One region of the Exiguobacterium sp. KKT215 genome, then DNA from elsewhere that is predicted to be linked to it. Evidence: riboswitches for the same ligand, from Rfam matches in the RefSeq annotation. Region 1 holds a riboswitch; each other region holds the start of a gene.

Region 1 (10,682 bases):
ACGACCTTTCGAGTGAAAGGTCGTTTTTCTATGCTTATGCGAAACGTTTCGCGCCTTCTTCGAGCACTGCCGCTTTGTCCGTTTGCTCCCATGGGAGTTCAACGTCTGTACGACCGAAGTGGCCGTAAGCTGCTGTCTGCTTGTAGATTGGGCGACGAAGGTCGAGCATCTTGATGATGCCGGCCGGACGGAGGTCGAAGTTCTCACGAATGAGTTCGACGAGCTCAGTCTCGCTCAATTTGCCTGTGCCGAACGTATCAACCGCGATCGATACCGGGTGAGCAACACCGATTGCGTAAGCAAGTTGAACTTCTGCTTTGTCAGCAAGTCCCGCTGCAACGAGGTTTTTCGCCACGTAACGAGCTGCATACGCTGCTGAACGGTCAACTTTGGTAGGATCTTTACCTGAGAACGCGCCGCCGCCGTGACGAGCGTATCCACCGTACGTATCGACGATGATTTTGCGTCCTGTGAGACCTGCATCCCCTTGTGGTCCACCGATTACGAAGCGGCCAGTCGGGTTGATGAAGTATTTCGTGTCCGCGTCGATGAGTTCAGCCGGGATGACTGCATCGATGACGTGCTCTTTCAAATCAGCTTGGATTTGCTCGAGCGTGATGTCTTCCGCGTGTTGTGTCGAGATGACGATTGTGTCGATGCGAACTGGGTTGTTCGCTTCGTCGTATTCGACTGTCACTTGTGTCTTACCGTCTGGGCGAAGGTAAGCGAGCGTGCCGTTCTTACGAACTTCTGCCAAACGACGTGACAATTTGTGAGCGAGTGAAATCGGGAGCGGCATGAGTTCCGGCGTCTCTTTTGTTGCGTAACCGAACATGAGACCTTGGTCACCAGCACCGATTGCATCGATTTCTTCTTCAGTCATTTGTCCTTCACGAGCTTCGAGCGCTTGGTCAACACCTTGCGCGATGTCTACCGATTGCTCATCGATCGATGTGAGGACAGCACAAGTCTCTGCATCGAAACCATATTTCGCACGTGTGTAGCCGATCTCACGAACAGTTTCACGAACAACTTTCGGGATATCCACGTAAGTTGATGTTGTGATTTCACCTGCTACGAGCACGAGACCTGTTGTGACAGACGTCTCAGCCGCAACGCGGGCGTTTGGATCTTCAGCTAAAATTGCATCCAAAATCGCATCTGAGATTTGGTCACAAATTTTATCCGGATGTCCTTCCGTGACGGACTCCGAAGTGAAAAGTCGACGGTTCAAGTTTGCCATTTCGAAAAACCTCCTATAATAAAGGGTGATGTGTGGACGGTACTCGTTCCCCTTACGCGTTGCTTTGGGACGGTAATGAAAAAAACCTCTCGCCATGTTCAAATGGGAAAGGTTGAATCGTTCTTCCTTACCCTCTTATCGTTCGAAGCTTACGCTTCGCTTCAGGATAGCACCTTTTCCGAATAACAATGAAAACTCGGACGGTTGCTGGGCTTCGTAGGGCCTTGTTCCCTCCACCGCTCAGAATAAGAGTATCCGTTACGAAGACCATCATATAAATGACACCCCGTTCTGTCAAGCGTATCGACCGAATTCGTCAAACTTTTCACAAACGGTCAAATAGTTATGTTTGTGAAATATCAAACATTTTTTTGTCCGTTTTGGTTTTTGTACTATGACCTGATACAGAATATGTTAGAATGACAATGTAAGAAAGCGCTTACTTTAAAGGGTAAAAAATGCTTGTTTTTGATTAGTATGTCACATATAATAAAAACGTCATACTGATTAAACGCGGAAGTATGCGGATTTCATCCACATCTATTTAGGGGAAAGGTGGGATTCAGGATGGCGACAACGCTCCTGAAAATCGAAGAATTAATTAAAGGTGCCGACATGATGCGGAACTTGACGGTTCCAGAACTGGTGGAAGAAGCCATTCGCAACGGTGAGGGCGTACTGACGAAAGACGGGGCTTTATCGGTCAGTACTGGGAAATTCACAGGACGGTCACCGAAAGACAAATTCGTCGTGCAAGATGAAGTCAGCAATCATTTAGTAGACTGGGGTCCAGTCAACCAACCGATCGCGGAAGAGAAGTTCACCGCGCTACTCGACAAAGTGTTGACGCACCTCGAAACGAAAGACAAGCTCTATTATCTCGAGGCGTCTGCGGGGGCAGACGAGCACTATACGCTCCCGGTCCGTGCCATCACGGAATACGCGTGGCACAATTTGTTCGCCAAACAGTTGTTCTTGCGTGAATGGCCGACGAAAGGTGCCTTCGAGCCCTTCACGGTCATCTATGCACCGAGTTATAAGGCCGATCCAGTCATCGACGGGACGAACTCCGAAACGTTCATTCTCGTCTCATTCGCCAAGCGGACCATTCTGATCGGGGGAACAGAATACGGCGGCGAGATTAAAAAATCGATTTTCTCGGTCATGAACTTCCTGTTGCCGGAACAACATGTGTTATCGATGCACTGCTCGGCGAACGTATCGGACGCCGGCGAGACGGCCCTTTTCTTCGGTCTATCGGGAACTGGGAAGACGACACTGTCGGCCGACCCGGAACGCCATTTGATTGGGGATGACGAGCACGGTTGGTCACCCGACGGCGTCTTCAATATCGAGGGCGGTTGCTACGCGAAGACGATCAATTTGTCGCGCGAGAACGAGCCGGAAATCTACGATGCCATCCGTTTCGGCTCATTGATTGAGAACGTCGTCTTAGACGAGAACCGGGCACCGGATTATAAGAATATCTCGCTCACCGAGAACACACGGGCCGCCTATCCGATTCAATTCATCGATAACGCGATGCTTCCGTCACGGGCCGGTCATCCGAACACGATCGTCTTCTTGACGGCCGATGCATACGGGGTATTGCCTCCAATCAGCAAATTGACGAAAGAGCAGGCGATGTACCACTTCTTGTCAGGGTATACGTCAAAACTCGCCGGCACGGAGCGCGGCGTCACTGAACCACAGGCGACGTTCTCGACCTGCTTCGGGTCACCGTTCTTGCCGCTCGCACCGGAGCGCTATGCGGACATGCTCGGTACGCTGATTGAGAAGCACGACGTCGACGTCTATCTCGTCAACACGGGTTGGACCGGCGGCGCGTACGGAGAAGGATCACGGATGAAGCTCGCCTATACACGGGCGATGGTGAACGCGGCGGTCAACGGCAAATTGCGTGACGTCGAGACGACGCGCCACGACATTTTCAATGTCGAGATTCCACGCCACATTGACGGCGTGCCAGGCGACGTGCTCAATCCGCGGGACACATGGAAAGACGGAGCGCGCTACGATGCCGAAGCAACGGCGCTCGCCCGGAAGTTCCAGGACAATTTCAAACGATTCACGAAAGCGAGTGAGGCGGTCGTTGCGGCCGGACCAATCATCGTATAACGAAAAATGAGACGATTGCCGATTCGGCAGCGTCTCATTTTTTTGAGTTGGCGAGCATCCATTCCATCGCCGCATCGGTCGTCTTCCATTTTTCCCAAAACGGGAGTTGATGGGCGAACGGGACGACCCAAAGTTCGGCCCGCTCCCCCATCCGTTCCGCTACCGCCGTCGCATGGCGCAGGCGGACTTGTTCATCATCGGTGCCGTGAATCAACAACGTCGGTGCATCCCATTCCTTGTAGAGCGGCGAGCGCTCAACATAAGCGGCACGGGCCGCTTCCGGGTCGCCCCCGGTCATACGGCGCAACATCTTCCGCATCGAACGCTGTTCTTCATACGTCCACTCGAGATTGGTCACACCCGCCCATGACGTGACGGACGTGAGCGGTCGTTCCGCGGCGAGCGACAACGCCATCATGCCCCCGCGCGAGAAACCAAGGGCATGAATGAACGTATCCGTTCGACGGACACGATCGTAGAGAGACAGGACGTCCTCTAGATCGGCGCCGCCGAAGTCCTCTTTCCCGCTCCCGCCATGGTTACCCCGGTAAACGGGCGCCACGACGTGAAAACCTTTGGCAGCGAACTGCATCAACCGGGGCAAACGCACATCCCCGATGCGTCCTGTTCCGCCGCGCAGATAGAACAGGACATGTCCGTTCGGCCGTTTCGGTGTGATCGTATAGGCGACGACGTCCTCACCGTCACGCGTCGCATACCAGCCACGATGGACCGGATAACCGGCGTACGGCGGCAGGACCTCGACCTTGTCAAACCAATTGTTTTTCATAGAGCACCTTCATCGTTTCCGGGAGCACCCGGTCTTTCATCATGAAGCTGTACCGATTGTTCCGGAGCAGATTCGTCGGCAATTCCTTCATAAGGACGGCCCCATCGGTCTCGTCGACCGCCGGATGATCGTCGAAACGTTCGATTTCGGCGAAATAAATATTTTTAATGACCGTGTCGCCACGCCCAAGCACGCGATATTGGCCGAGATAATGGAGCGTCTTCACGACACCGCCCGTCTCTTCATACACTTCCCGAATCGCGGCGTCATCCTCGTGTTCGCCGGGTTCGACTTTCCCACCCGGAAACTCGAGCCCGCGCTGCTTGTGCTTCGTCAGCACCCATTGATTTTCAAAGCGAGCGACGACCCAGACGTGGAGCGGTGTATCCGAAAATGGATAGTGCGCAAAGCTCAACTCGACTTTATTGTGATAGTAGTCCGTGAATGTCAACATAGTCCATCCCTTTCTTTCCCCTGTCTACTCTCACTTTACCTTGTCTTCCACTAGTTTCAAACAAAAAAATAGGCCCGCCGGAGCGGACCTACTCAAAATTATTGGTTCAAGCGCTTTTCAAGCTCAGCTTTTTGCTCTTCGTAACCTGGTTTTCCAAGCAACGCGAACATGTTCGCTTTATACGCTTCAACGCCTGGTTGGTTGAACGGATTCACTCCGAGGATGTATCCGCTCATCGCGCATGCCTTCTCGAAGAAGTAGAACAAGTAACCGAGGTGGTACGGCGTCATCTCTGGCAATTCGACGACGAGGTTCGGGACTTCTCCGTCCGTGTGGGCGAGGAGTGTTCCTTCAGCTGCCTTGTCGTTGACGAATTGAATCGTCTCACCAGCGAGGAAGTTCAAGCCATCGAGGTCTTGTGAATCTTCCGGCACGTTCATCGCGTGACGGACGTTCGTGACACGGATAACCGTCTCGAACAAGTCACGACGACCTTCCTGAATGTATTGTCCCATCGAGTGGAGATCCGTCGAGAAGTCGACTGCCGCCGGGAAAATCCCTTTGTTGTCTTTCCCTTCTGACTCGCCATAAAGCTGTTTCCACCACTCCGATACGTAATGCAAGGCTGGTTCGTAGTTGACGAGCAACTCGATCGACTTGCCTTTCGCATATAAAGCGTTACGGACGACCGCGTACTGGTACGCTTCGTTTTCCGCCAAGTTCGGAGACGAGTAAGCCGTTTGGGCATCGCGTGCACCTTCCATGAGGGCGTCGATGTCGATGCCTGCTGCCGCGATCGGAAGGAGTCCGACCGGTGTGAGCACCGAGAAACGACCTCCAACGTCATCTGGAATCACGAACGTCTCGTAGCCTTCTGCATCCGCGAGCGTCTTCAAGGCGCCACGGGCACGGTCTGTCGTCGCATAAATGCGTTCACGTGCGCCATCTTGACCATACTTGTCTTCCATGAACTGTTTGAGGACACGGAACGCGATGGCCGGTTCAGTCGTCGTTCCCGATTTCGAGATGACGTTGACTGAGACGTCCTTGCCTTCGAGCACTTGGAGCAACTCCGTCAAGTATGTCGACGAGATGTTGTGGCCGGCGAAGAAGACTTGTGGTGCGTTGCGTTCTTCCTTAGATAACACGTTGAAGAATGAATGTTGGAGCATCTCGATTGCCGCGCGTGCGCCGAGGTATGATCCACCGATTCCGACGACGACGAGGACGTCCGAATTTTCACGGATTCGTTCCGCAGCCGCTTTGATGCGAGCAAACTCATCCGTATCGTAGTTTGTTGGAAGGTCGACCCACCCAAGGAAATCGCTACCTGCCCCACTGCGGTCATGAATGACCGAATGCATTGCTTTCACGGTTTCTTGCAATTGATCGACTTCATGTTCCCCGACGAAAGACAGGGCGTTTGAATAATCGAAACGTACTGTTGACATGTCATTTCCTCCTTTAAATCGCTCATTGAAGAGCCATACATGACCCATCATAAACGGAAACGTCGGATTCGTTCAATCATTATTGCAAAATAGGCATGAAATCGCCTTATTTGCTCAGTTCAAGAATCGCTGCGACGTCTTCACGTTCGAGCGTACGGAAGCGACCGAATGCGCCTCGTTTCATCGCCGAGTCGAGGATGGCGTCAAATGTCGATTCATCGATGTCATAGTCACGGAGTGAGCTTGGTGCACCGAGCTCGTCGAAGAAGGCGCGGACAGCTGCAATCGTCCGTTTCGCCGTCTCAAGATCGTTACTGGCCGGTTCAACGTTGAACACTTCCGTCCCGAGGCGTGCAAATCGAGCAGCGTTGTCTTCTTCAAGCACATGCTCCATCCAGCGCGGGAACAAGATTGCGAGTCCGCCTGCGTGTGGAATGTCATGGACAGCCGAGACCGCATGCTCGATGTTGTGTGACGCCCAGTCGCCCGAGGCGCCCATTTGGAGCACACCGTTCAAGGCGATTGTTCCGGCGAACAAGATGATGGCGCGCAAGTCGACGTTCTCCAAGTCATTGACGAGTTTCGGTGCCGATTCGACGACCGCTTTCAACACACCTTCCGTCATACGCTCTTGGACCGGCGCATGGTTCGGGTGGAAGTATTGCTCGAAGCAATGGCTCATCATGTCGACGATACCGTAAATCGTTTGATCTTTCGGTACCGATACCGTATAACGCGGATCGAGAATCGAGAACGTCGGATAGACGAGCGGGTGACCCCAACCATATTTCTCTTGCGTCTCCCAGTTCGTGATGACCGAGCCCGAGTTCATTTCAGAACCAGTCGCCGCTAGCGTGAGCACCGTACCGAACGGGACCGCTTCTGTCGGGATGTGGTCGCGAAGCACGATATCCCAAGCATCGCCTTCATACGGGATGGCCGCCGAGATGAGTTTCGTACAATCGATGACCGAACCACCGCCAACCGCGAGCAACGCGTCGATGTTCTCTTCGCGTGCTTGTTTGACCGCGCGACGTACCGTCTCGATGCGCGGGTTCGGCTCGACGCCTGAGAAGTCGACGTAATCGATCCCAGCATTGTTTAACTCGGCCACGACTTCTTCGTACGTGCCGTTCTTTTTGATGCTCCCGCCTCCATAGACGAGCATCACTTTCTTGGCGTCAAGCGCCTGTAACTCGCTCGCGAGTTTTTCGATTTGATGAGTCCCGAAAATAAGTTTCGTCGGGTTTTTGTATTCAAAGTTGTGCATAATTCATCCTCCTTCGAAAATATGTAACACCTACACTATATACCCTGTTTTTTGTGATTGAAAAGCAATCAGGCCTGAGCGTAGATGCGGTCGATGATTGTATGGAGCGTCACCGCCTGTTCCGCTTGCTGGTACGACGGCTCCTGACGACACGCCTCGAGAAACGTGTGAATCTGTCTCGCATACGGGTCTTCGAGCGCGAGGTGAGCCGGTGTCTTATCGAACAACGCCCCGTGCTCTTCCGTATGGATGACGAGTGGGAACAGCGACGCGCCACCGTTCGTTCCACGCAGTTCGACCCGCATCGTGTCCGCCGCGTCGACGTTGGCCATGAAACTCGCGTCTAAGAACAAGGATGCCCCATTATCGAACGTGACCATCGCCCGCGCCGTGTCTTCGACCGAAAACGCGTCCGCGTCCCAATCGCCCATCAGCCCGACACCAGGTCGTGTTCCGAGATATTGACCGACGTGACCGACCACATCGACCGGCTTCGGATAATCCATCAAATAGAGGGCAAGGTCGAGCATATGCACCCCGATATCGAGCAGTGCGCCGCCGCCCTGCAACTCTTTATTCGTGAACACGCCCCATCCCGGGATGCCACGGCGCCGAAGGGCGAGCGCGGTCGCGGCATAGATGTGTCCGAGTTCACCCGCCTCGATCATCCGCTTCAATAGTTGGGTATCCGACCGATGCCGGTAATGGAAGCCATAATGAAGGGTTCGCTCAGCTCGTCTGGCCGCTTCTAGCATCTCGTTCGCCTCGTAAGCCGAGATGGCCGGCGGTTTCTCGCAGAGGACGTGACAGCCGGCCTCGAGTGCGGCAATGACTTGTTGTTTATGTAAGGCGTTCGGTGTACAGATGCTGACCGCATCGAGTGTCTCTTCGGCGAGCATCTCCTCGACCGTCTCGTACACCCGTTCGATTCCGAACTGCTTCGCCACCGCCGCCCCGCGTTCGCGTGTCCTATTCATGACGGCGACGACGTCTGCGCCTGCTGCGATGTATTGCGGGATGTGGGCGGTCTTGGCAATCCCGCCCGTACCGATGATTCCGATTTTCATGGTCCTCACTCCTTTTCTGTACTGTTCGTGAACGTGTGGGACATTTCCTGTACAAAAAAAAGACGACCTGCACAGGGCAGGTCGTCTCAATCACTTACTTTTTGAAGTTCGTGTTTTTGATCCAGTCTTCGAGCTTGTCCTTGAGGACAGTGAAGCCTGGTGCTTCTTCTTGCTTGAAGTTTGAAGCTTCGTTGCGGCGTGGTGCGCCACGACGAGCTGGCTTAGCCGACTTCTCGCGTTTTGGAGCTTCTTGTGTCGCTTTCATTGAAAGCTTGATTTTCTTAGATGCTTCATCAACATCAAGAATTTTCACTTCAACTTCTTGACCGACTTGAACGTACTCGTTCACGTCTTTCACGTAGTCGTGTGAGATTTCAGAGATGTGGACAAGACCTTGAGTCTCGTCGTCGAGTGCGACGAACGCACCGAAAGGTTGGATTCCTGTTACTTTACCTTTTAAAACTTGATCTTTTTCGTATTTTGCCATTACAAACACTCCTATGCTAAATTCATCAACTTACTATAACATACTTTTTTCGATAAAGTGTACAAATTAGTAAAAAAGATTATTTGGGATTGTTTTTGTGTTTCAAAGTCGACGGGTCGGGTAAATACAAATCAAGCAAGACTTCAAGTATTCCCCCCTGATTCCGCTAGGCTAACGCCTAGCCCTTTTTTTGTTCAAAAACTTATAAACGGTTGCTGCGCGGCCACATCAAACACCGTTTCCCCCATCATTTCATTCAACATGATTGCGTTTCGATACACTGCCATCCCCAAATTCGTCGCTGCCGGACCGTGCGAATGTTCTAAATTCGTATGGGTAAATAAACTTCCCGCCAATGTCGTCTTCGTCGCAATCTGATAGCGATTGTTGACACGCCACTGCTGGTCCGCCTCCCATTCGATGTCGAACCGTTCGACCCATGTCGGGATGCGCGGTCGATATCCGGTCGCCGCCACGACCGCATCATATTCACCCGTAAACGATTGCCCCGTATATTGTTGCGTCCCTTCGACAGTATAAACGATTTCGTGTGCGATGTGCTCGATTTCAATCTGAGTGTACAGGTTCGTCGCTTGATCACTTCCGTCCGCCGTCCGATGATACAAAAATCCATAAATCGCCCGAAGCGTCTCAGGATTGACCCCGTTCCGGAACCGCTCGAACGCTTTCCCGAGCTGCTCCCGCTCCGCATAGGGCAATTGATTGAAATAGTCGACATACGGCAAGCTGAAAATTTCCTCGCCGAGCTTACCGCTCTCTAGTGATTCGAACACATCCGAGCGCGTCACCCAATCGATGCGTTGGCGCATTTTATCGGACCGGGTCAATAAGTCGAGATACACTTCAGCCGCGCTTTGACCGCTACCGATGATGACGATGCGATCGGTTTCAAGCAAGCGCTCCCGCTCCATCCGATACGAACTCGTATGGACGACATCTTGGAAGGCGTCCGGGACAAGCGGTTCTGCTCCCGTACCGATGACGACGTGACGTGACGACAGCACCGTTTCCCCATCCGGTGTCTCGACCGTGACGAGAAACCCATCCGCCGCCGGACGGACATCGGTGACCCGGTGTGAGAACTTGATCGTGTCGAGCGAGGCGGCGACCGATTGTAAATACCGGTTGAACTCCGTCCGGGGAATTGTCGGGCTCTCCTGGACGATGAATGTCTGCAAGCGGCCGTTCTGTTTCAAATAGTTCAAATAACTGTGACGGTTCGTCGGATCGGCAAGCGTCACGAGATCATATAAGTAATGCGTCTGCATCGTCGCCGACTCGAGCAGCATGCCTTCGTGCCACTTGAAGTCGTCCCGTTCCTCAAAACAGACACCCTTCAATGAAGTCGCTTCACTGAGCGCCATCAATCCGAGATTGTACGGCCCACAGCCGATTGCTACAAAATCCACTTGTTCCATTGGCTTCACCTCGCTCGTCTTTTCCCACCTATTATACCGCTAAAACGTAAACAGACCCTCATCGCTGAGAGTCTGTTGTTGTTGTTGTCGTCACCTCGAACTGTTTCATAAACCGATCGATGCGACGAATCGCTTCTTGTAACTGTTCGACCGACGTCGCGTAACTGGCACGGACGAAACCTTCGCCACTCGCACCGAACGCGTTGCCCGGTACGACCGCGACCCGTTCCTCGAGCAAGAGACGCTCGGCGAACTCTTCGCTCGTCAAGCCCGTGTGACGGATTGACGGGAAGGCATAGAATGCGCCTCCCGGCACGTGCGTCGGTAATCCGGCGTCATTAA
Region 2 (10,682 bases), 380 kb from region 1:
TCGTTCGGGGCGTGGAGTGACAGCGCCAAATTGATGCGAAGATCGAGGTCCGCGAACTTATAAATCTTGTCGGCGAGACCGCTCGTCGACACGTTGATTTTACGCGGTGCGATGGCGAGTCCGCGCTCGTCTTTGACGACACGGAGGAAATCGATCAAGTTATCGAAGTTATCGAACGGTTCCCCGATTCCCATGACGACGATATGGCTGACGCGGGCACCTTCTCCGACCTCATCCAAGTAATGTTGCACGGTCATGATCTGTTCGACGACTTCGCCGGCCGTCAAATCGCGCGTCTTCTTCAAGAGGCCGCTCGCACAGAAGCTACAGCCGATGTTGCAGCCGACTTGCGTCGTCACACAGACCGAACGTCCGTATTTGTGACGCATGAGCACCGTCTCGATATAGTGTCCGTCATGCAATTTAAGTAAAAATTTGACCGTCCCGTCGCCCGCTTCTTGTTTGACGAACAGGTCTTGCGTCGAGATGACGTATTCGGCGGCGAGCGCCTCACGTACCTCGGCCCGTACCGAGATCTCCTCGATGTGTTTGACTCGGTCGATATAGAGCGAGTCCCAGATTTGTCTAGCGTGGAAGGCGCTGTATCCCCAAGAGACGCACGCTTCCGTCAGCTGATCGAATGTCAGCCCGTATATAGATGGTTTCATTGCTATCTGTCCTTTCTTCAATCCGCATACGTACCATTGTAGCGGACGTGGACGACCGGTGCAACGTTCTTATAACGGTGGGACGGGACGTGTCACGTGACGCTCGAACGCATAGGCGAGACGAATCAAGTCGCGTTCGGCATAGCTCGTCCCGGTGAACGATAGACCGAACGGGGCCCCGCTCGCCTTCAAGCGATACGGGATCGTGAGAGTCGGATGGCCGGCTTTCGCCGCCATGTCATAATTGTGGTCATGCGGCAATACGAGCGCATGAAGTTCCTGCTCGGCCAACAATCGGTCGATGCCGTCTGTCTTGGCGTGATAGACGTCGTCGAGGCGGCGCGTCAAATAGGCGTCCTCAATCAAGCGGCCCGATTGTTCGTTCGCTTTCTCGAACGTCTTCTGTCCGTGCGGAATCGTCTCCGGATGACTGTTGTTCCAGTTAATCAAATCCGACAACGTCTCATACGGGAGCGTCGTCGAGGCGAGATACGCCTCGACTCCGAGCTTGAACTCATGGTACAGGATATCCCCTTGGTCGAGCCCTGCTTTCGTCGGCAGTTCGACGGTGACGATCTCGATGCCGCTCTGTTTCAGCAATGCGATCGCTTCGTCGTAGAGCACCTGCTCTTCTTCCGACAGATCGGTCTTGACGACGCCGACACGCATCCCGACTGCTTGCCGCTCATCGAGACAAGTCCGGTAAGGCGGACCGGCCGGAAGATGCGTCGTCGCTGGGTCAGCTGGATCTTCCCCGACCATCGCCTCAAGGGCGAGCACCGCATCCCGGAGTGTCCGTGCCATCGGGCCGGCCGTGTCTTGCGACCGGGAGATCGGAATGATGCCGCTGCGGCTAATCAACCCGACGGTCGGTTTGATGCCAACGATTCCGTTATGGACGCTCGGGTGGATAATCGAGCCGCTCGTCTCGCTGCCGACGGCGAGCAACGTCAAGTTGGCTGCGACCGCTGACGCTGAACCTGAACTCGACCCTCCGACATCGAGCTTGTCCCCATACGGATTGAGCGTCTGGCCACCGACCCCACTCCAGCCGTTTGGCATGCCCTCGGTCAAAAAGTTGGCCCATTCGGACAAGTTCGCTTTCCCGAGGATGATGGCCCCGCTCGCGCGCAAGCTTTGGACGAGATGGGCGTCCCGGCCGGCGAAGTGATGCGCGAGGGCGACGGCCCCGGCCGTCGTCTTCATCAATCCGGCCGTCTCGACATTGTCTTTGATCAGCACCGGGATGCCGAGCAACGGTAATCGCTCACCTCGTTGATAGGCGCGATCCGCCGCCTCGGCCTCGAACAAGGCGTCCGGGTTCACTTGAATGACCGCTCTCAGTTTATCGTTCAACTGGGCGATTCGGGTCAAATAGTAGGCCGTCACGTCACGCGCCGTGAACGTTCCTTCTTTATATCCGCGATGGGCGGTCTCGATATCGAGTTCGAAACATGTGTTTGGTTCAGTCATATAGATTCCTCCTTTGGTCACTCGATGGTATTCGCTATCGCCACATGATTTCCTGTTTTCGTTCGCCAACGAATATGTAACTTGGTACACTGAAAGAAAAGGGAGGTTACTATGAACCGTTCGTACGTACTCGTCTTATTGTCCGTTTTTGCCTTGTTCTTCTTACAGTTATATGCCGGGGACGCCCCGTATACGCTACCGCTCTCCATCGTCCTCGTCATCTTGATTCTCGGCGCCACCTTGGTCCAACTTCGACGCAAGCCAAACCGTTGACGCCGCTTCAAATCTGATGGTATGATGCTCTCACCAACTACATATCGATATCTCGAGTGAACGAGAGACCTGGCTCTATGACTTCACAGCAACCTGCTTCGGCAAGGTGCTACTTCCAGCAAGGCAGTTTGCCTTGGCCGATATGACAGAGCGCTCATGTCGATGACATGGGCGCTTTTTTTTGGAAATTGATCGAGGGGGAATTACTAATGGAAAAAGCAACATTCGCAGGCGGCTGTTTTTGGTGCATGGTGACGCCGTTCGAGGAACAACCTGGCATCGAGTCAATCGTATCCGGTTATACGGGAGGTCACGTCAATGACCCGACGTATGAACAAGTGAAGACAGGGACGACGGGACACTATGAGGTCGTCGAGATCACGTTCGACCCGACGCTGTTCGCTTATGAACGACTGCTCGAACTGTATTGGATTCAGACCGACCCGACCGATGACGGCGGCCAGTTCCAAGACCGCGGCAGCCAATATGCGCCGGCCATCTTCTATCATACGGAAGACCAACGCGTGAAAGCAGAACAGAGTCGCGACGCGCTCGCGGCGAGCGGACGCTTCAAACAGCCGATTGTCACGAAGATTCTACCGGCCGACACGTTCTATCCGGCCGAGGAATATCATCAAGACTTCCATAAAAAAAATCCGGCCCACTATAAAGAGGACCGGAAGAAATCTGGGCGCGACGCATTCATCGAGCAAGCCTGGTAAACAAAAGACGGGTCGTCTGACCCGTCTTTTTAGCTCTTGGCAATCCCGAGCATGAATCCGGCCACGACGATGAGCCCGATTCCCATAAAGACGAAGACACGTTCTTTCGTCGTCTTCTCTTCTTTCAATAGATAAATCCCGCCGAGCGTCGCCACGACGACGTTCAATTGGGACAAGGCGAATGACGTCGCGATGCCGACTTCACCGCTTGACACGAACAGCCCGAAGTTCCCGATCCCCCAAGCGAGACCGGCCAAAATGTTTTTGAACGTCTTCGGATCGAACTTCTTCACATCTTTCTCACGCAGGCTGAACAAGAGCGCCGCGACGAACATCCCGACCGACTGCGGCAAGATGGCCGTGATGCCGTCGACCTCGAAATAGTTCGTCAAGACGGCATACGTCACATAACCGATACTCGACACGAGCAGGACGAGCAAACCTTTCTTCAAGGCGCTGCTGCTATCGCCATCTTTTTGTTGTTGGTATGACGTCAGTGCCGCCCCGATGATAATCAACACGAGCGCAGAAAAGCCGAGCCACAACTCGGTCGTCGTCTTCCAATCGCCGAGCACGATGACCCCGAACAACGACGTCCCGACGAGTTGCATCCCGGTGCTGATCGGCATCGCTTTCGATACACTTAAAATTTGGAACGACTGGAACTGTAAATATTGCCCGAGTGCCCAGAACACACCAGATATGAAGCCGGTCACGATTGCGAGCGTCGTGAACTCCGGATTGAAGACGAGTGCGATGATGACCGCCATCACCATCGCCCCAATCGTCGTCCCGATTAACTGTTGAATCGGCTTGCCGCCGACTTTCGAGACGATGAGTGGGATACTCCCCCACATCAAGGCAGGTAAGAGTGCGAGTAAAATCATTTCCATAGATAACACCTGCTTTCGTAGAATAACATTACCCATGATTTTCCCACGTTTACGCCCGATTAAACTTTGTTCAAAAAAATTTAAAAATACCCATTGCCAAATGTTTTACTAGGATGATATAATAATTTTCGAACGGGGCATTAGCTCAGCTGGGAGAGCGCCACGCTGGCAGCGTGGAGGTCAGCGGTTCGAGCCCGCTATGCTCCATTATGGAAGTCACCACTCATTTGAGGGGTGACTTTTTTGCGTCTCCGCCCGGTTTAAGTCACCTGGTAGCGGGTAATGATTGTAAGACATCATTATTCTAAGGGGGACTTACTATGGATCGTGCCTCTGTCGAAGAGACCATTTTAGCCGTCATCGACTGTATGCGGGCAAGCAATCACTGTTTCTCAAAATGTTTACAAGAAGAGGATTTATTGATGGTCGCCGAGTGTATCCGGCTGACGAAAGAATGTTCGGAAGTGTGTGCGCTCGCCTTGAACGCGCTCGAGACCGATTCGGCTTTCACCAAACCGATTGCTGCACTCTGCGCCCAGGTGTGCGACACGTGCGCCGTCGAATGTGGCCGCCATTTGCATGACCATTGCCAACGTTGTTCCGAAGCGTGTCTCCGCTGTGCCGAGGCGTGTCGCAACCTCGTGGCCGCATAATCGCTTTTTAGTCTAACGATATGTTAGACTTTTTTTATACTTGTTTTATGAGAAAGGGACCGATTATGTCACATTCAATTCTTGCCATCGACGTCGAGACGGCCAACCGCGATAGTCGCAGCATCTGCTCTGTCGGCTGGAGCCTACTCGTCGACGGTGAAATCATCGAGACGAACCAACTACTCGTCAATCCAGAAGAAGACTTTGACGCAGGCAATATCCGCGTCCACGGCATCCGGCCGAGCGACGTCTGGGACGCTCCAGCCTTACCCGAGGTGCTTGAACAGCTCTATCCGACGCTGCGGGATGTCGACCTCGTCATGGCGCACAATGCCTCATTTGATATGGGCGCTTTCAAGAAAGCGATCGCCAAATATGATTTATATACGTTTCCGACGATCGAGTACGGCTGTACCGTCAAGCTGTCGAGAAAACTGTATCCTGGACTGCCGAATCACAAGCTGAACACGATGGCGGAATATTTGAACGTCCCGTTCATCCATCACGATGCGGCTGAAGATGCCCGTGTCTGCGCATTGCTCATGCGCGACATGATGCAAAAGACCGGGATACATGACCCGCGTGAACTGCACCGCTATACATCGGTCAAGATCGGGAAGCTCGCCTATTGAACCATATGCATGCCAGACAGGCCAAGACACTCGTCTTGGCCTGTTACCGTTTAAAGATCCATCTTTTTTGGACATAATAACTGACGACGAACAAAAGGCTGTCGACAAACACTTTAATCCACACTTCCCCGTCCCGAAACAACAGGAACAATACATAGACGAGACCGGCCGACAACGCCATCTGCAAGCCGACGAGACCGAAGTATTTCGGCATCGCCCGTCTCGCTTTCGACTCGAATACGACTTTTCGATTCACCACGTAATTGAATAAGGACGAGATGATGCGGGCCAATACCGTCGCAATCAAGACATGAGTCGTCTCGAACCACGGATTCAATAAAAAGATGAACAAGGCATAGGCGCCGATATCTAATAAAAATGAGGCGACCGAGGATAACGAATAGGCTAAAAACATGCGATAAATCAGAATCGAGTCGATGACCGGGCGAAAATGGGATGAGGCGTTCTCGGCCACATACACGGTTTGAATCGGAATCTGTTGAATCGGGACTTGCCAACGTTTCGTGAACGTCAACATGTTCATCTCGAACTCATAGCGGTTCCCGGGCACGTCGAGCAACTGTTCCGCATAGCGCAACGGAACGGCCCGCAGACCGGTCTGGGTGTCTTTCAGTCGAAGCCCGCTGCCGACGAGCATGACACCACGTGTCATCTGGTTCCCGAATCGGCTTCGGAACGGAATATGCGCACCAGAAAAATCACGACATCCCATGACCAGATGGTGCGGCCGTTGAACCCCTGCTTCATACAAGCTTTTTACATCCTCCGGCAGATGTTGTCCGTCCGCATCGACGGTGATGACACCATGCGTACCGGGGAATCGTTCGACGACGTGACGAATCCCCGTCTTCAACGCCGCACCCTTGCCTTGATTCCGTTCATGGACGAGAACAGTCGTCACCCACTTCCCGACCTCATCGAAGACAGTTTGGGATGGCTCGACACTCCCATCGTTCACGACGATGACATGGACAAATCCCGTCTCTTTCAGCTCGCGCACAAGTGTGACGAGCGCTTGATCCGGATTATAGGCTGGGATTAAAACGACATACTCATCTAAACGTTCTACGGAATGCATTTGCATCGCCACCCCTCCTTCCCTCCTTCTATACCCAAGACGATGAAAAGTGATTCCTCGGACCGCGGTAAACAAAAAAACACGGTGTCTCGGAGGACACCGTGCCAGATTAACCGATGAAGATGAAGTAAGACGAAGCGAAGTAGACGAGCACGACAAGCGCCGATGGCAAGATGTAACGCAGTTTCGACGTCACATCTTTGCGAAGAAGCGTATACATGACCAACACCGACAAAATCGTGATTCCGATTGCCGTCACCAAGTGAGACGCAGCTACGTCGGCCAAAATCGAGCCGTTTCGGTAAAACACGTCTGACATGGCGATAATGAGCATGTTGAAGACGTTACTTCCTAAAATCGAACCGAACGCCAAGTTGACGTTACGGAGTTTCAAGGCGACAAATACCGATACCGCCTCTGGAAGCGAAGTCGTCGCGGCAATCAAGAAACTGCCGACAAAGCTTGAACCGAGGCCGGTGACGACGGCGATTTGATCACCTAACACAGATAGCGCCGTCCCTGCCGCCATGATGACGAGTGCGGCGATGATGAAACCGACGATCGCACGTTTGACCGTGATCGAACTCGTCGCACTGGCACCGACTTTTTGAACCGCCTCGTGGGCAGCTTCCCGCTCAACGGCAGGTTGTTGCGGGCGTTTTCCGATATAGTAAATCCCGATCCCATACAATACCGCGATCAACAAGGCGTCAATTCCGATGCCGAGAATCGTGAAATCGATGCGCACGATGAGAGCAATCATCGTGACGAGCGTCAACATGAGCCCGAGACCGGCCGTATAGAGATGATCTCGGCTCGCTTCATTGAACAAGCGTTTCTGACGATAGAAGAGATCGAACATCGCCAAGATGAAAATGTTGAACAAGTTCGATCCGAGCATGTTCCCGATGGCGATATCCGGGTTGTTGATCATGACGGCCGAGACGCTCGTCGTCACTTCCGGCAGCGATGTCGCACCGGCCAGCAATACCGTCCCGACGAGCATCCCGCTCATCGTCGACTTCTCACTGATGACGTCAGCGTAAGTCGAGAGTTTCATGGCAGCGTAAACGGTGATGGCTGCGGCCAAGATGAAATAAATAAATACCATTTGAATAAGTCTCCCCTTTTTCATGAATTCAAAAAGACCTCTTTATGGACGCCAAAAAAGCATCCATAAAAAGGTCTTGCGGACTTGGTAAGAAGCTCGGTGGACCGAGTGCATTGCACCGTAATGACGACCCACCGACCACGGTTGTGGTCGCTACTCCCCCTCTTATGTTCACGACGAATATATCACATTGAAGGTCATTTGACAATCAATTGAACCTTAAATGGGCGACGACGTCATCGACTGGCATCGCCGTCCGGTAGGACAGTTCATCAATCGCTTGGAGCATCGGGAGCGGTAAACGTTCCCATAGCCCTGCTTCTTTCAATTGTGCGGACAAGGCGTCAAGCTCCGGTTGATTGACGTCCGTGCCGTGACGATACCCTTCGCGCATCGCCTCATGTAACTCATAGGCCGTCTGACAGAGCGTCGATGTCTCTTGGAGCCAGTCCTCTTCGTGAAACCCGTGCTGAATGACGTCGAACAATTTTTCGAGCTTATCGGAACGCTCCTCGGTGACACCATAGAATAACAAGTTCAACTCGGTCTCGAACGACTCGATGAGCGTCGTCGTCTGTCTGAACGGTGTCAACGCCTGGAGCAGCTCATGATAATACCACGACTGATCGCGGAGGGGTCGTCTGAAGCGATCCCATATTTGCTTACCGGCAGACTCGACGTCGAGTCGAATCGAACGAAGGTTATGTAACTTGTCTGCCGCCAAAATCGCCACTTCGTCATACTGCATCGTGTGCACGTGTTGAATCGTCATCCGTTTTCGTTCTTCCCACGATAAGTGCTTGTTTGGTTCCGATACAGCCTGAACAAGTCGTCTCACTTCACTGCCAAACCGTTCCTCAATTTCTTCAGCGGTCGTCAACGTGTCTTCGAGCAAATCATGGAGCAGGCCGGCAGCCACGACCGGGACCGGTTGCCGGTCTTCGACGAGCAACATCGATACGGCGACGGGATGGGTCAAGTAGGGAATATTCGTTCCTTTTCGAAACTGTCCATCGTGACGGACGGCCGCGAATCGGAGTGCCTCTTCAATCAGCTGGTGCACGACGATTCCTCCTTAAATAAATGGGATCCTAGAGCTTTCCCATCCTTTACCCGTGTCTAGTCCCATCTACTCATATCGCACGTTAAAATATAGGGTAATGGTCCCGATTGAGCGACTCACGGTTCATAAATCATCTTCTTCGTCATTCCGCCGTCGACGACGAGATTATGCCCGTTGATGAAATCGTTCTGCTCATCAATCAAATAAGCGACCGCTCGGACGATATCGTCCGGCTTCCCGACCCGGCCCGACGGATGTTGCGCATGGTCGATGTCACGGAGCGGCTCATCCGACGTATGAATCCAGCCCGGACTGATTGCATTTACCGTGATCGGACGCTCCGCTAGCGAGACCGCCATCGACTGGGTCAATGACACGATACCACCTTTTGACGCTCCGTACGCTTCCCAATCAGGTTCATTTTGAAGGGAGCGCGTCGAGGCCAGATTGATGATGCGCCCATATCCCGCCCCCTCGTTCAACGTTAAGAACGCCTTGGCACAAGCGAACGTTCCGACGAGGTTGACGTCGATCACTTGTTTAAACGTCTCGACGTCAAGTTCAGCCAAAGGTTTGACGAGTGACGAGACGCCACCGTTGTTAATCAGCACGTGGGCGACGCCGACTTGGCGCTGAATGTCGGCGAACACGCGAGCGATCGCCTCATGGTCCCCCAAATCCATCTCATAAAACGTCACCTCGTCCAGCTGCGGATCGTTTCCTTTGTCGACTCCGATGACGTGATACGTGTCACGGAAATGACGTGCCAACTCATGTCCGATCCCTTGGCTGACGCCCGTGATAATCATAACCTGTCTCATATACATCCCTCCTGCAGTGTCACATACCCCGATTCGATGAAAACGAGTCCTATTCGATTGTCCAGAGGCGTTGGTCAGACGTCGTCACGACCGTCGCACCCGCCTCGAGAGCGGCCTCGACTTCTTCAGGCGATGAAATCAAGCCGCCGGCGAAGACCGGGATTCCCGTCTCCGCTCTTACGGACCGGATATACTTCGGGACGAGACCCGGCAACACTTCAATATAGTCCGGTTGTGTCCGTTTGATGAGGCGATAACTGCGCTCGAGCGAGCTTGAATCGATTAAAAATAGACGTTGGACCGTCTTGACCTGTTTTTGTTTCGCCTTTAAAATGACGCTGCCTTTTGTCGAGATGATGCCGTACGGACGATACGTCTGGCAAATATATTCGGTCGCATATTCATCCGCCTTCAACCCTTGAATCAAGTCGAGATGGACGAAGACATGTTTGTCATGGGCCGCCAACAACTGAAACACAGCATCGAGACGGGCGACGTGTACTTCGAGCAATACCCCGACACGAAACGGTCCCGTCACGAATTTCTCGAGGTCCCGCATGTCGTGGAGCGCGGGTAAAATGGTTTGACCTTCTATCATATGGACACGTCCTTTTCTGTCGATCATGCTTCCATTATCTGAATAACGTGCAACGGAAATCAAGGTTTACTGATTCAATATAGCGGGAAAATAATTTTAACTTATGCACAGAGAGGAAGTAGCGATATGGTCAATGAAGTGGAAGTACGGAACGAGACACCGACACCGGAGGAGCATCAGCGCCTACGCGTCATAGCCGGAATGCCGAAACGTTCCGACTCGGGGACGGTGAAAGGACTGGCCAACACGCTATATGGCGTCTGCCTGTATAAAGATGAACACATGGTCGGGATGGGTCGTGTCGTCGGAGACGGCGGGATGGTGTTCCACCTTGTCGATATCGTCGTCGACCCGGAATGTCAGGGGCTCGGACTCGGAAAATTGATTGTCGCGCAGTTGATGGACTGGATTTTACAGGAAGCTGACGAGACGGCCATCATCAGTCTTATTGCGGATATACCGGCCGATGGATTGTACCGGCAATTCGGGTTTGACTATTCGCGCCCGGAATCGGTCGGGATGGAGTACCAATGGAACCGGGACTGACCCGTCGACCAATATACCTTTCGAATTCAAGGGGTGACGTATGGAACTGAACATGATCGTCTTGCTCGGCCTGGCGCTTGCCGCCATCTCCGTGCTCAGCCTCATTATCGAGCGGTTATTCTTTCCAAGT
Region 3 (10,682 bases), 430 kb from region 1:
AGGCCGTCCCATTTCACCGAATCTGTTCCCGTCCGGTCAAGCGATTGATGTAAGATTGATTTCATGTTCATCCCTCCTACTCCTACTGTAACAAAAAACGAGCGTTCGAGTCCGCAAAACGATGGCGGATTCGAGACGCGTCGGCTATAATCGACCGAGATACTTCAAGGAGGTGAACCCGATGACCGTGACCGTCATCCGCCATAAACGCCGGAAACGGGCGGCTTTCTTCGTGACGCCGGACGGCATCGAGCTGCGGATTCCAGCTAGGCTCCCGAACCGAGTCGTCGAGACAATATTGACGGAACATGCCGGCTGGATCGAAGATCGCCTCGCGGCACTGCCCAAGCGTGACGTCTTACCAGCCGACAGACTGCTTTTGCACGGAGAAACGTTTCCGCTCGTCAAAAGCAATACCGAGACAAGGTTCCGCTTCGACGGCGAAAACTTTTACTGTCCCGCGGCGTGGGACGAGTCATCGCTTCGGAAAGCGTACGAGGTCTGGCTTCGAGAACGGGCCCTCGCTTATGTGATGGAATGGTCCCCCCACTATGAACGTCAACTCGGTGTGAAGGCGGAACGAATCCGCATCGGCCACCAAAAGACGCGCTGGGGGTCATGCAGCTCGACCGGGACGATCTCAATCAACGTCCGGCTCATGCTCGCCCCGCAGGACGTCATGGATTATGTCATCGCCCACGAATGGGTCCATCTCGTTCATTTCGACCACTCGAAAGCGTTCTGGTCGAAGCTTGCGTCAGTGTATCCAAACGTCGCCGGCGCGATGGCCTGGTTGAAACAGCATGGCCATACGCTGCAAATCAAAAAAACCAATTGAACGTGTCCCTTGTCAGGAGGCATGTCCGATTGGTTTTTTAAATGGCGGAAGTGAACCGCTCGGCTGTGCCGTTCAGCGATTCGGCCGACTGTTCGATATGCTCGAACCGCTCAAGCGTCTGTTCCATGATGCGGACACTCTCTTGAATGTCTGTACTGGAGCGGGATACGCCGTCGACGATTGAGACGAGCTCTTTGTTCATCCCGTCCGTGTTCGCGCGCACTTCGATGACGGCGCGTTCGACGAGACGTGACAGGTTCCGGACCTCGGTCGCGACGACGTTGAAGCCGAGACCGTGCTCACCTGCCCGTGCGGCCTCGATGGCGGCGTTGAGCGACAACAAGTTCGTCTGGGCGGCAATTTCCTTGATTGTGCTAGCGATTTTCGTGATCTCGGCGGCCTGCTCTTGCAAGTTCGTGAGCGTTTTCAAGTTTTGATTCGAGTCCGCATCAAGGCGTTCGATCGTCCGTTTCAACTGTTGACTCTCTTCCATGCCACGCCGGGCCCGGTCGTCAAGATTAGCGGCCATGTCACGGAACGAGCGCGCGTATTCTTCGATCGTCTGTTGGCGACTCGTGATGTCGGAGGCGATTTTGACGACGCCGACGACTTCATCCTGTTCATAGATTGGCATATAGGTCGCTTCGAGCCAAATTGAATCACCGCGGGCGTCGATGCGCTCGATTTTGTCGGCCGAACTGAAGCCGTCGAACAGCTTGTTCCAAAACGCTTGATAGTCCGGACTGCTGACGAAACTTGGCGTGCAGAACAAGTGATGGTGCATCCCGATCATTTCGTCACGTTTATATTTCATTGCCTTGGCGAAGAGGTCGTTCACATCGACGACGCGTCGTTGACGGTCGAATCGGATCATCGCCACGTTGGCCTCGAGGGCACGGAGCACCTCAGGGGATGAGAGGCTAGCAATCTTTGTCAGTTCCATTCCGATTATTCCTACCTTCTTTTCTCGATTTCCTTTAGTGCTTTATTCCTGGAATGTAGCGGAATTCTAGTGTACCCTGTGCGAAAAGTCCTGAATAGCGTCGGTTTTTGAAATCGAGTCAATATCTTGAATTTGAAGTGTTTTCCAGTTGGTTCACTGCTAAGTCCATGAACAAAGGACCCGTGCCATGCACGGGTCCCCTATCATTCCTGGTCATCGAATATTGATTTGAACAGCGTGACTTGGTCGGCCGTGAGTTCACCCCGGCTGTCCTTTGGATCGATGCCGCCGATTATCTGTTCTTCGTACCAAATTCCGAAGTCGAGTGAACGTTCTGGCGCATCGTTCGGCGTGAACACGAACGTCGCTTTCACATCCGGTTCCCGCTCGATCGGGACGGGCTGGTCTTCCCACTCGACTTCCTCCGTCGTTCGATCAAGCTCGGCATTCGTCTCAGCGTCGGTAATGGTGCGTGTCGGCCCGTATTCCCCATCAGCATGTATCGTTTGGTACTCGATACGAGACGGATCCACGTCTTCCTCGCTACTCGCACAACCTCCAAGCAACAGTCCCGCGCAGATGACATATCCAACTAACATGCGTTTCAACAGAACATTCCTCCTCGATTTACAACCAATCCGTTCATTCGAAAGCCTGTGGGAATAACTCTTGGAACGTCTCCGCCCCAGCGCTCGACAGTTTGAACACTTCCCCGGACTTCACGTCTTTCACGAAGACATCGACTTTCTTCGACCGTTGCTGGTAACTGACATCGAACTGTTGACCGAGATTCCCGTGCAACAGCGTCAAATACTTATAGTCTTTCGTATCACCACTCTTCGTCGACGGGCGCGCGGTCTCGAGGGCTTCGACCAATCGGTCATACGCTTTTCCGCTCACGTTCACCGCATCAGGGTAAGGGAGCGGGACTTCCCGGTGATACGGATACTGATGGAGGTAAGCGACCGCTATCTCGTCTAGATCTGCAGGATCTGTAAGGAGAGGGCTCGTTCGATAGCGCATCGACACGGTTTTTGTTACGTTTTGTCCGTCCACGTCAATCGTGAGGTCATATAGCGGATAAGGTGTCATCGGTTCCATCGTGCCACCGTTATGGATTCGACGGAAGGTTAAACTGTCAGCCCCGTTGAGCAAATCGGCATCTTGTAAAATGGAGGAGGAATAGCGAGCCTTGTCTCCACCATAAGACTGGAGCAGATGAGGCATGTTCGTGGCCTTATCTCGTCCTAATGCGATAAACACATCGGACGGTCTAAGGTTCGGCAAAAAGTGGAAGAATGGGTTAAAGTAGCCCCCTTCTTCAATCCCAATCTCAACCGTGCCGCTAAATCCAGGCGAAATCCTCATAAGTGTGACCGGATACGGTTCCATGTCTTGTCCATTGTCATAGAAGGCGTCCGGCTTATGTAACGCAGCCCGTTCATTTGCGGTCGCGATATGGACGGTCGGAAGGAACGAAATCTCCGTGCCGACCTCGTCTTTCAAGTAGGCAGGTCTTTCTGCAAGCTCGACGGCCCCGTACCCTTCCATCCCGTCCATCCGGTCTGATTTACAGAGCGCATAGATTGTATCCCCCTCGACATAGGTCACTTCATTAAAACTATATCCATAATAGTCATCATTCATAAGCGGGGCCCGGGTCGCATACGCCATCCCGAGGATTGAAAACGTCTCTCCATATAGTTCGGTCAGTCGTTCCTTGTCTTCACATTGGTTCAAAATTGTTTCGGCATCCACTACAGGCTCTTGACTGTTCAACGTAACCCGTTCGGCTTGCCAGTGCTCCTCGATATGGCCATAGCGGACGACGTCCACGTCTTCCGAGCAGCCTGCCGTCAACCATAACAGTGACAATGACATCAACGCTCGTTTCTTCATGTTCAAGCCACTCATTTCTTCTTCAAGTCAGGGAAGTAGGACAAGAACGTCTCGGCCCCTTCGCTCGTCAGTTTGTACGTCTCGTCGGTCGAGCGGTCGGTCACGTAAATATCCATCTTTTTCGAGCGCTGTTTATACGTCACCTCGAACTCTTGTCCCTTGTGTCCATCGACGATTGTTAGAAGCGGATAGTCGCCTTCATCACCTTGACGCTTCGTCGGTTCAGCGGAATCGATTGCTTGGACGAGGTCATCCATATCGTTCCCCGCTGCTTTTAAAAGAACCGGGTATGACAACGGAGATTCCGGGTTGAACGGCTGTTGATGAAGATAAACGAGTGGACCGACCACAAGTGGCATGTAGTCTTCGTCGGGGTGTGTCTCGAGCTGCTTTCGTTCCGCTGTCGATAATAAGTCAGAGGTGCGGTATGTGAACGTCATCGTCTCATTGACGACTTTTCCGTCACGAGTATAGGTGAACTCATACAATGGATAAGTCTGGTCCGGGATGAGCTCCGTCTCGAGGGGGAGGCGCTCGACGCTCAACGCTTCATATGTAAGCCCTTCTGCGGTTTGGTCAATCATCGACTCGAGTGGAGTCACCGAGAAATAAAGGTCCGCAAACATGAGCAGCAAATACGGTTTCTCAGTAATCGTGTCGTAACCGATCGCTACTTTGATGTCTTTCATGCTGGCCATCGACGGATCGAACGAGAACAACGGATATGGACTCGGCATTCCCCCGATTTCTACTTCAATCTCACCGTACAGAGCCGGGGAAAAGGCGACGAGCGTTTCGAGGAACGGTTCAATCGGGTTGCCTGACTCGTTCAATTCATCGGCATCCCGTAAGGTGGTTTTGGCGGACTTATCGGCCGGCCCGACGACTGGATAACGACCGATCGGTGTCCCTGCTGATACGTCCACATCGTCAGGGAACGACTCGATCACTTCCGCCAAGAAGCGGTTCGAGGCCATATCACGACAAAGCACATAATTCTCATCCCCTTTCAAATACGATACAGCCTTGAACGCATACTCCTCACCCGTGTCCGTCATCGGATAGCGGTTCGCCACGATCGTATCGAACACGATCAAGTCGCCTTCCAGCTCGGTCGTCAACTCACCGCTACAGGCTTCAAGCGTCTCGTCGGCTGAATGAAGGGAAATCAACTCCTCCTTGGCATACTTGCTGACGGTCCAATGCGCGTCGACGTAAGACAAGTTTACGACGTCCGGCTTTTCCCCACCGCAACCAACCAATAAGCCTGTGGATAGTACAAATAAACCGACTAACTTTTTCAAATCATCCGCCCCTCACCATTTATTTGTACCAATTTTACCATTATATTACTTTAGGAGGGAACACGAAAAAACCCGTCCGACGACCTGGACGGGTTCAATGACCGTTACACAGTTTTATCGATGGCTCGGGTCAATCTCATCTCGACATCGCGTGCCACAGCTTGGAGCGACTCATCCTCGATCAGTTCGATCAGTTTCGTCGGCTTCGGCATCCCGACATGGGTCGACCCGTCTTTCGTGAAGACGGCGAGCTTGCATGGGAGGAAATAACCGCCTTCCCGGTGCGCCGTGATGACTTTTTTCGCTTCTTTTGGATTGCACACTTCGAGGATGCGGTAGTCCCCATCAATCGCTTGACCTTTCTCTTCGAGCGTCTCACTCAAATTGAAGTCCCAGAGCACCCCGAACTCTTCCTCTTTGAGCGTCGTTTTCAGCTTCTCGACGACCGCTTCGACCGTCTGATCGGTCTTGACCGTGTAATCAAACATGTGAACCCCTCCTATGATGTAGTCTCTCTCGTCTTGTACCCCAAGTGAGGACCGACAAATCGTCTGTTCGGTCGAAAAAAGTATATGTGATTTGAAACATATTCGATGTCCGTCACGTATGTATGAGAGAAAATAAAGGAGTCCATACTTACGTAAAGGAGAAGTGGTTGCCGTGACGGTCACCGTATTCACACATACAAGCTGCAGTTCTTCCCGTAAGACGATCGATTGGTTACGTGAGCAGAACATCCCGTTCATCGAGAAGAAATTGACCGACCAAGGGATGTCGTTCACCGAGTTCAAAGACATGCTCCGCCTCACCGAGAACGGGACGACCGACCTGTTGTCCGTTCAAAAGAGCGTGTACAAACAAGCGGCGGATCAACTTGATGAGATGTCGCTCCGCGAGCTGTACAGCTTCGTGGCGTCGCATCCCCAGATTTTGAAGAGTCCGATCGTCGTCGACGACAATCGAATTCAAATCGGGTTCAGCGAGAAAGAGATTCGTACGTTCATCCCGCGCCATGACCGCATTGCCGAATTGAAACGATTGCTCGATAACAAGTAAGAGCCCTGCCGAAGCAGAGCTCTTTTCTTATGCCTTCTTGAGTCGGGCCGCCAAGCGGTTTCCGAACGATTGAATCGATTGGACGAGTAGAATCAAGACGAAGATGGTCACGTACATGACCTCCGGCTCGAATCGGAGATGCCCGTATTGATAGGCGATATCGCCGAGTCCACCGGCCCCGACGAGTCCTGCCATCGCGGTCGCCCCGATCAAACCGATCGTCGCAATCGTCAAACCGAGCACGATTGAAGAGCGGGCCTCCCGGATCAACACGTACCAGATGATTTTCCGGGTCGAGATGCCCATCGCTTCATATGCCTCGACGACCCCGCGGTCGACCTCGAGCAGCGCCGACTCCATGAGCCGCGCGATATACGGCGCCGTGAACACGATGAGCGGCAACAGCACGCCTTGGACGCCGATCGTTGTTCCCATGATGAAACGGGTGAACGGGAGGATGAAGAATAAGAGAATGATGAATGGGATCGAACGGACGACGTTGATGACACTCGACAAGATGCCGTAGAAATAACGGTTGGCGAGCCGCCCGTGCGGTCGCGTCAAGACGAGTAGCGTCCCGAGCGGCAGTCCGATCAACGTCGAGATGACGAGCGCGATGCCGGTCATCGTGAGCGTCTGAATCGTCCCCGTCCAAATCAAGTCACCCCAATTTTCCCAAAACTGAAGCATGGTTCGTCACCTCCTTCACTTTCACACCACTCGCTTCTAAGAAGCGGACGGCTTGGTCGGTCTGGCCCTCATCGCCGTCCAAATGGACGAGTAGATTACCGACGAGACCACCTTTAAGCTTTTTGATGCCGCCCCCGATGATATTCGGCAGCAAGCCGAACCGTTTCGTCAATTGGGCGAGCACGGCCTGTTCACTTTGATGGCCGATGAACGACAAGTTGACGAGCGTCCCGTGCGTGCTCAATTCTTCGACGACCTCTTTCGGGACATCGAGGTTCGTCTTCAAGAACTTGCGCGTCGTCGCATGCTGCGGGTCCGAGAACACGTCGAGCACGTCCCCTTCTTCGATGATCCGGCCGGCCTCGATGACCGCGACCCGGTCGCAGATGCGCTCGATGACTTCCATCTCGTGGGTGATCAAGAAAATCGTCAGCCCGAGCTCGCGATTGATGTCGAGAAGCAGGTCGAGAATCGACTCGGTCGTCTCCGGGTCGAGCGCGCTCGTCGCCTCGTCGCTGAGCAGGATGTCCGGCTCATGTGCGAGGGCGCGGGCGATGGCGACACGTTGCTTCTGTCCGCCCGAAAGTTGCTCCGGATAATGTTTCCGATGATCCGTCAATCCGACGATGTCGAGGTACTTGTCGACGCGTTCGCGGATTATCCGCTTATCGAGTCCTTCGAGACGGAGCGGGATGGCGACGTTCTCTTCGACGGTCGCCGTCTTGAGCAGGTTGTAATGTTGGAAGATCATCCCGATGCGATGACGTAGCTTCGAGAGCCCTCGTTTGTCGAGCTTCGTGACGTCCTGTCCTTCGATTTCGACCTGGCCCGACGTCGGGCGTTCGAGCAGGTTGATCATGCGGATGAGCGTGCTCTTTCCTGCCCCGCTTCGGCCGATGATGCCGAAGATCTCGCCTTTCTCGATGGTGAGCGAGACGTCGTCGAGTGCGGTGACAGCACCTTTATTTACCGTGAACGTCTTCGTGATTCCTTTAAGTGCGATCATAGGCCCTCCTTAAAACGCCGGGACGATTGAGCCGTCGAACGTCTCTTCGATGAACGTCCGGACCTCGTCCGAGTGATAATACGATTTGAGCGTCGCGACGACTTCGTCATCCTTGTTGTCGGTACGGACGACGACGTAGTTCGGATACGGGTTGTCGACCGTGTCTTCATGGAACAAGGCGTCCTCGTTGATCGACAGGCCGGCACCCATCGCGAAGTTCGTGTTGATGGCAGCGAGTGCGACTTCCGGGAGCTGGGTCGGGAGCTGCGACGCCTCGAGTTCGATGAATTCAAGGTTGAGCGGGTTCTCGGCGATGTCACGTTTTGTCGCCTTGTCTGTCAATCCTTCTTTGAGCGTGATGAGTCCCGCTGTCTCATAGAGACGGAGCGCGCGTAGCTCGTTCGCCGGGTCGTTCGGGACGGCGACCTTGTCACCTTCTTTCAAGTCCTCGATGTCGGTCAATTTCTCTGAGTAGAGACCCATCGGGAAAGCGACGGTCTTGAACACGTCGTCGATTTTATAGCCTTTATCGGACTTTTGCAGTTCTAGGAATGAGAGCGTCTGATAACTGTTCACGTCGAGGCTACCCTCGGCGAGCGCCGTGTTCGGCGTATTATAGTCGTTGAACACTTTGATATCGAGTTCGAGGCCGTCTTCGGCCGCGAGTTCTTTCACTTTCTCGGCGATCTGTTGGTGCGGCCCGCCCGTGACGCCAATCGTGAGCGACTCCGTGCTGAGCGCCTCGCTCGCGTCCGATTGTCCGCATGCTGAGAGCGCGATGGCGGCGAGTAGTGATGTTCCTGCAAGTACTGTTTTCTGTTTGATGTTCATTTGTTTTCCTCCTCCAAAATGAAAGCCCGCTACTCATTCAGAGTGGCGGGCACGACAAGTCAAAGTCGGACACGCTCATCTCCCAGACGATTTCGTCTGTTGGAATTAGCACCATGATCATTACGATCTGGTTGCTGGGTTTCACAGGGCCAGTCCCTCCACCACTCTTGATAAGCAATCGGTCTATTAAGTTGTTATCATCTTACTTTTAATTCTTTTAATTGTAAATAGATAATTGTAAATTTTCAAAAATTATTTTCAAAAAGTCTTTATCGAGCGGTTCCGGCAACTGTTGCAGCTCGGTCTCCGTCATGACGGAGTCGACGAGGACCGGGATATGCTCAAATCCGACCCCGAGCGTCTCGAGCGTCGTCGGGGCACCGAACCGTTTCAACCAAGCTTCCAAATACGGAGCATCGGCCGAGCGCCGCAAGCGCTCTTGGACGATCAGGCCGAAGCCGACCTTGTCTCCGTGCAAGAATGAGTGGGTCGACTCGAAGCGGCTGAGCGCATTATGGACCGCATGGCCCACGGCGACGCGTGTCCCGGCGTCACCAAATCCACCGACGGCGCCGCCGATAGCGAGCACGTGATCGACCGCGAAGCGGACGTCGTCACTATACGACTCAAAAGCGTGCTCGCTCAATTCAAGTTCGACGAGACGCCCGCACTGCTCGGCCAAGACGAGTCCGGTGTTGACGCCGGCGTCAGCTGAGCTGTCACCACTCAAATAACGGGCCTCGTAAAACTTCGCGACCGTGTCGATGACACCTGCCCGAAAGTATTCATATGGTGAGCGCGAGATGACCCGTGAGTCAACGATGACCCGTTCGATGACGACGCGGAACATGTCGTAGCGGTCGTAGCTCCCGTCCTCCTGATAGACGACGCTGAGCGGTGTGAACGCCGCACAGTTCGAGGCGAGCGTTGGGACGACGATGAGCGGGACGTTCCGTTGATAGGCGACGAGTTTGGCCGTATCGACGAGCTTGCCGCCTCCGACGGCGATTAACACGTCGGCGTCCAACGGTTTGAGCCGTTTGACTTCCGAGTCCGTGCACTCCCCGCTGAACCTTGTTGCCGGATAGTCCGCGATGGCCGGAAAGATGGCTCGGACGACGTCATACCCTTTCTGACCGTGCAGGACGTGGGCACGGCGGCCGTCGACTAAGTCATCAAGACGATCGAGCGCGTCATCGGCGTGGTCATATTCAAGGACGGCCTGACGAATCATGCGCGCACCTCCTCATAGGCGGCAAACAACCGCTCGATTCGTTCGACGGCCTCGTCAATCTTCGGTTCCGGTGAGACGAGACCGAAGCGGACGTATCCGTTCCCTTCCGAACCGAAGAAATAGCCCGGGGTGACGGCGACACCGGCTTCATGCAGCAGTTTCCGCGAGAACGACTTGGCATCACCCTCAGGCACTTTCGCCCAGACGAAGAACGAGCCTTCCGGCGGTTCGACGGCCCAGCCGGCCCGGTTCAACCCGTCAATCAGGCGATCACGCCGTGCCTCGTACAGTCGTGCCAAGTCATCGCGAATGGTACGGGGCGCCTCGAGCGCAGCGACAGCCGCCGCCTGGATGGCCGAGAACACGCTGACGTGGACGTGGTCCTGATACGTGTTGATCGCCTCGATGATGTCCGCGTTCCCGACGGCGAAGGCGACGCGCCAACCGGACATGTTGAACGCTTTCGACATCGTATATACCTCGATGCCGACTTCTTTCGCCCCTTCCGCCTGCAGAAAGCTAGGCGGGACATGGCCATCGAATCCGATGCTGCCATATGCGAAATCGTGGACGACCATCAAGTCCCGCTCCCGGGCGAAACGGACGGTATCGTCAAAGAAAGCGGGTGAGGCGACGGCTCCGGTCGGATTGCTCGGGTAGTTCAAATACATGAGTCTTGCATCTTGCGTATCGAGCGTCTCATAGTCCGGCAAGAAGCCGTTCTCTTCCCGGAGGACGAGGTCACGGACGACGGCACCGGCGAGGCGTGCCCCCGAGATGTAATCAGGATAGCCGGGATTCGGTAGCAAAATCCCGTCGCCAGGTTCGAGTACGCATTGCGGCAACGTGATGAGACCAGATTTTGAGCCGATGAGAATCGC

The links. A riboswitch is a leader RNA that binds a small molecule or an ion and turns the genes downstream of it on or off. The one in region 1 is predicted to bind S-adenosylmethionine.
Region 2: another riboswitch for S-adenosylmethionine. It lies ahead of msrA (peptide-methionine (S)-S-oxide reductase MsrA); the one in region 1 lies ahead of metK (methionine adenosyltransferase).
Region 3: another riboswitch for S-adenosylmethionine. It lies ahead of ACZ2GZ_RS07340 (MetQ/NlpA family ABC transporter substrate-binding protein); the one in region 1 lies ahead of metK (methionine adenosyltransferase).

What each region holds. Positions count from the first base shown of each region.
Region 1 is NZ_CM145756.1:973,606-984,287, reverse strand. Features, by position in the region: gene metK (methionine adenosyltransferase) at 35-1,243, opposite strand; SAM riboswitch class I at 1,376-1,495, opposite strand; gene pckA (phosphoenolpyruvate carboxykinase (ATP)) at 1,811-3,382, shown strand; gene ACZ2GZ_RS05140 (alpha/beta hydrolase family protein) at 3,417-4,172, opposite strand; gene ytkD (RNA deprotection pyrophosphohydrolase) at 4,153-4,626, opposite strand; gene ACZ2GZ_RS05130 (glucose-6-phosphate isomerase) at 4,725-6,077, opposite strand; gene ACZ2GZ_RS05125 (iron-containing alcohol dehydrogenase) at 6,184-7,347, opposite strand; gene ACZ2GZ_RS05120 (Gfo/Idh/MocA family protein) at 7,416-8,414, opposite strand; gene yugI (S1 domain-containing post-transcriptional regulator GSP13) at 8,509-8,901, opposite strand; gene ACZ2GZ_RS05110 (lysine N(6)-hydroxylase/L-ornithine N(5)-oxygenase family protein) at 9,096-10,340, opposite strand; gene ACZ2GZ_RS05105 (aminotransferase) at 10,399-10,682, opposite strand, start outside.
Region 2 is NZ_CM145756.1:1,351,905-1,362,586, reverse strand. Features, by position in the region: gene rlmN (dual-specificity RNA methyltransferase RlmN) at 1-668, opposite strand, end outside; gene ACZ2GZ_RS07080 (amidase family protein) at 738-2,141, opposite strand; gene ACZ2GZ_RS07075 (hypothetical protein) at 2,253-2,414, shown strand; SAM riboswitch class I at 2,459-2,560, shown strand; gene msrA (peptide-methionine (S)-S-oxide reductase MsrA) at 2,624-3,136, shown strand; gene ACZ2GZ_RS07065 (GRP family sugar transporter) at 3,166-4,029, opposite strand; tRNA gene ACZ2GZ_RS07060 (tRNA-Ala) at 4,164-4,236, shown strand; gene ACZ2GZ_RS07055 (four-helix bundle copper-binding protein) at 4,350-4,682, shown strand; gene ACZ2GZ_RS07050 (3'-5' exonuclease) at 4,748-5,314, shown strand; gene ACZ2GZ_RS07045 (bifunctional glycosyltransferase family 2/GtrA family protein) at 5,358-6,419, opposite strand; gene ACZ2GZ_RS07040 (sodium:calcium antiporter) at 6,523-7,524, opposite strand; gene ACZ2GZ_RS07035 (HD domain-containing protein) at 7,733-8,587, opposite strand; gene ACZ2GZ_RS07030 (SDR family NAD(P)-dependent oxidoreductase) at 8,704-9,408, opposite strand; gene ACZ2GZ_RS07025 (glycerol-3-phosphate responsive antiterminator) at 9,458-10,006, opposite strand; gene ACZ2GZ_RS07020 (GNAT family N-acetyltransferase) at 10,133-10,552, shown strand; gene ACZ2GZ_RS07015 (cation:proton antiporter) at 10,593-10,682, shown strand, end outside.
Region 3 is NZ_CM145756.1:1,407,389-1,418,070, reverse strand. Features, by position in the region: gene ACZ2GZ_RS07390 (MalY/PatB family protein) at 1-65, opposite strand, end outside; gene ACZ2GZ_RS07385 (M48 family metallopeptidase) at 182-838, shown strand; gene ACZ2GZ_RS07380 (methyl-accepting chemotaxis protein) at 876-1,781, opposite strand; gene ACZ2GZ_RS07375 (hypothetical protein) at 1,985-2,389, opposite strand; gene ACZ2GZ_RS07370 (hypothetical protein) at 2,424-3,680, opposite strand; gene ACZ2GZ_RS07365 (hypothetical protein) at 3,692-4,984, opposite strand; gene ACZ2GZ_RS07360 (DUF302 domain-containing protein) at 5,089-5,472, opposite strand; gene ACZ2GZ_RS07355 (Spx/MgsR family RNA polymerase-binding regulatory protein) at 5,645-6,040, shown strand; gene ACZ2GZ_RS07350 (methionine ABC transporter permease) at 6,068-6,730, opposite strand; gene ACZ2GZ_RS07345 (methionine ABC transporter ATP-binding protein) at 6,702-7,736, opposite strand; gene ACZ2GZ_RS07340 (MetQ/NlpA family ABC transporter substrate-binding protein) at 7,746-8,567, opposite strand; SAM riboswitch class I at 8,640-8,744, opposite strand; gene ACZ2GZ_RS07335 (iron-containing alcohol dehydrogenase family protein) at 8,785-9,801, opposite strand; gene ACZ2GZ_RS07330 (aminotransferase class I/II-fold pyridoxal phosphate-dependent enzyme) at 9,798-10,682, opposite strand, start outside.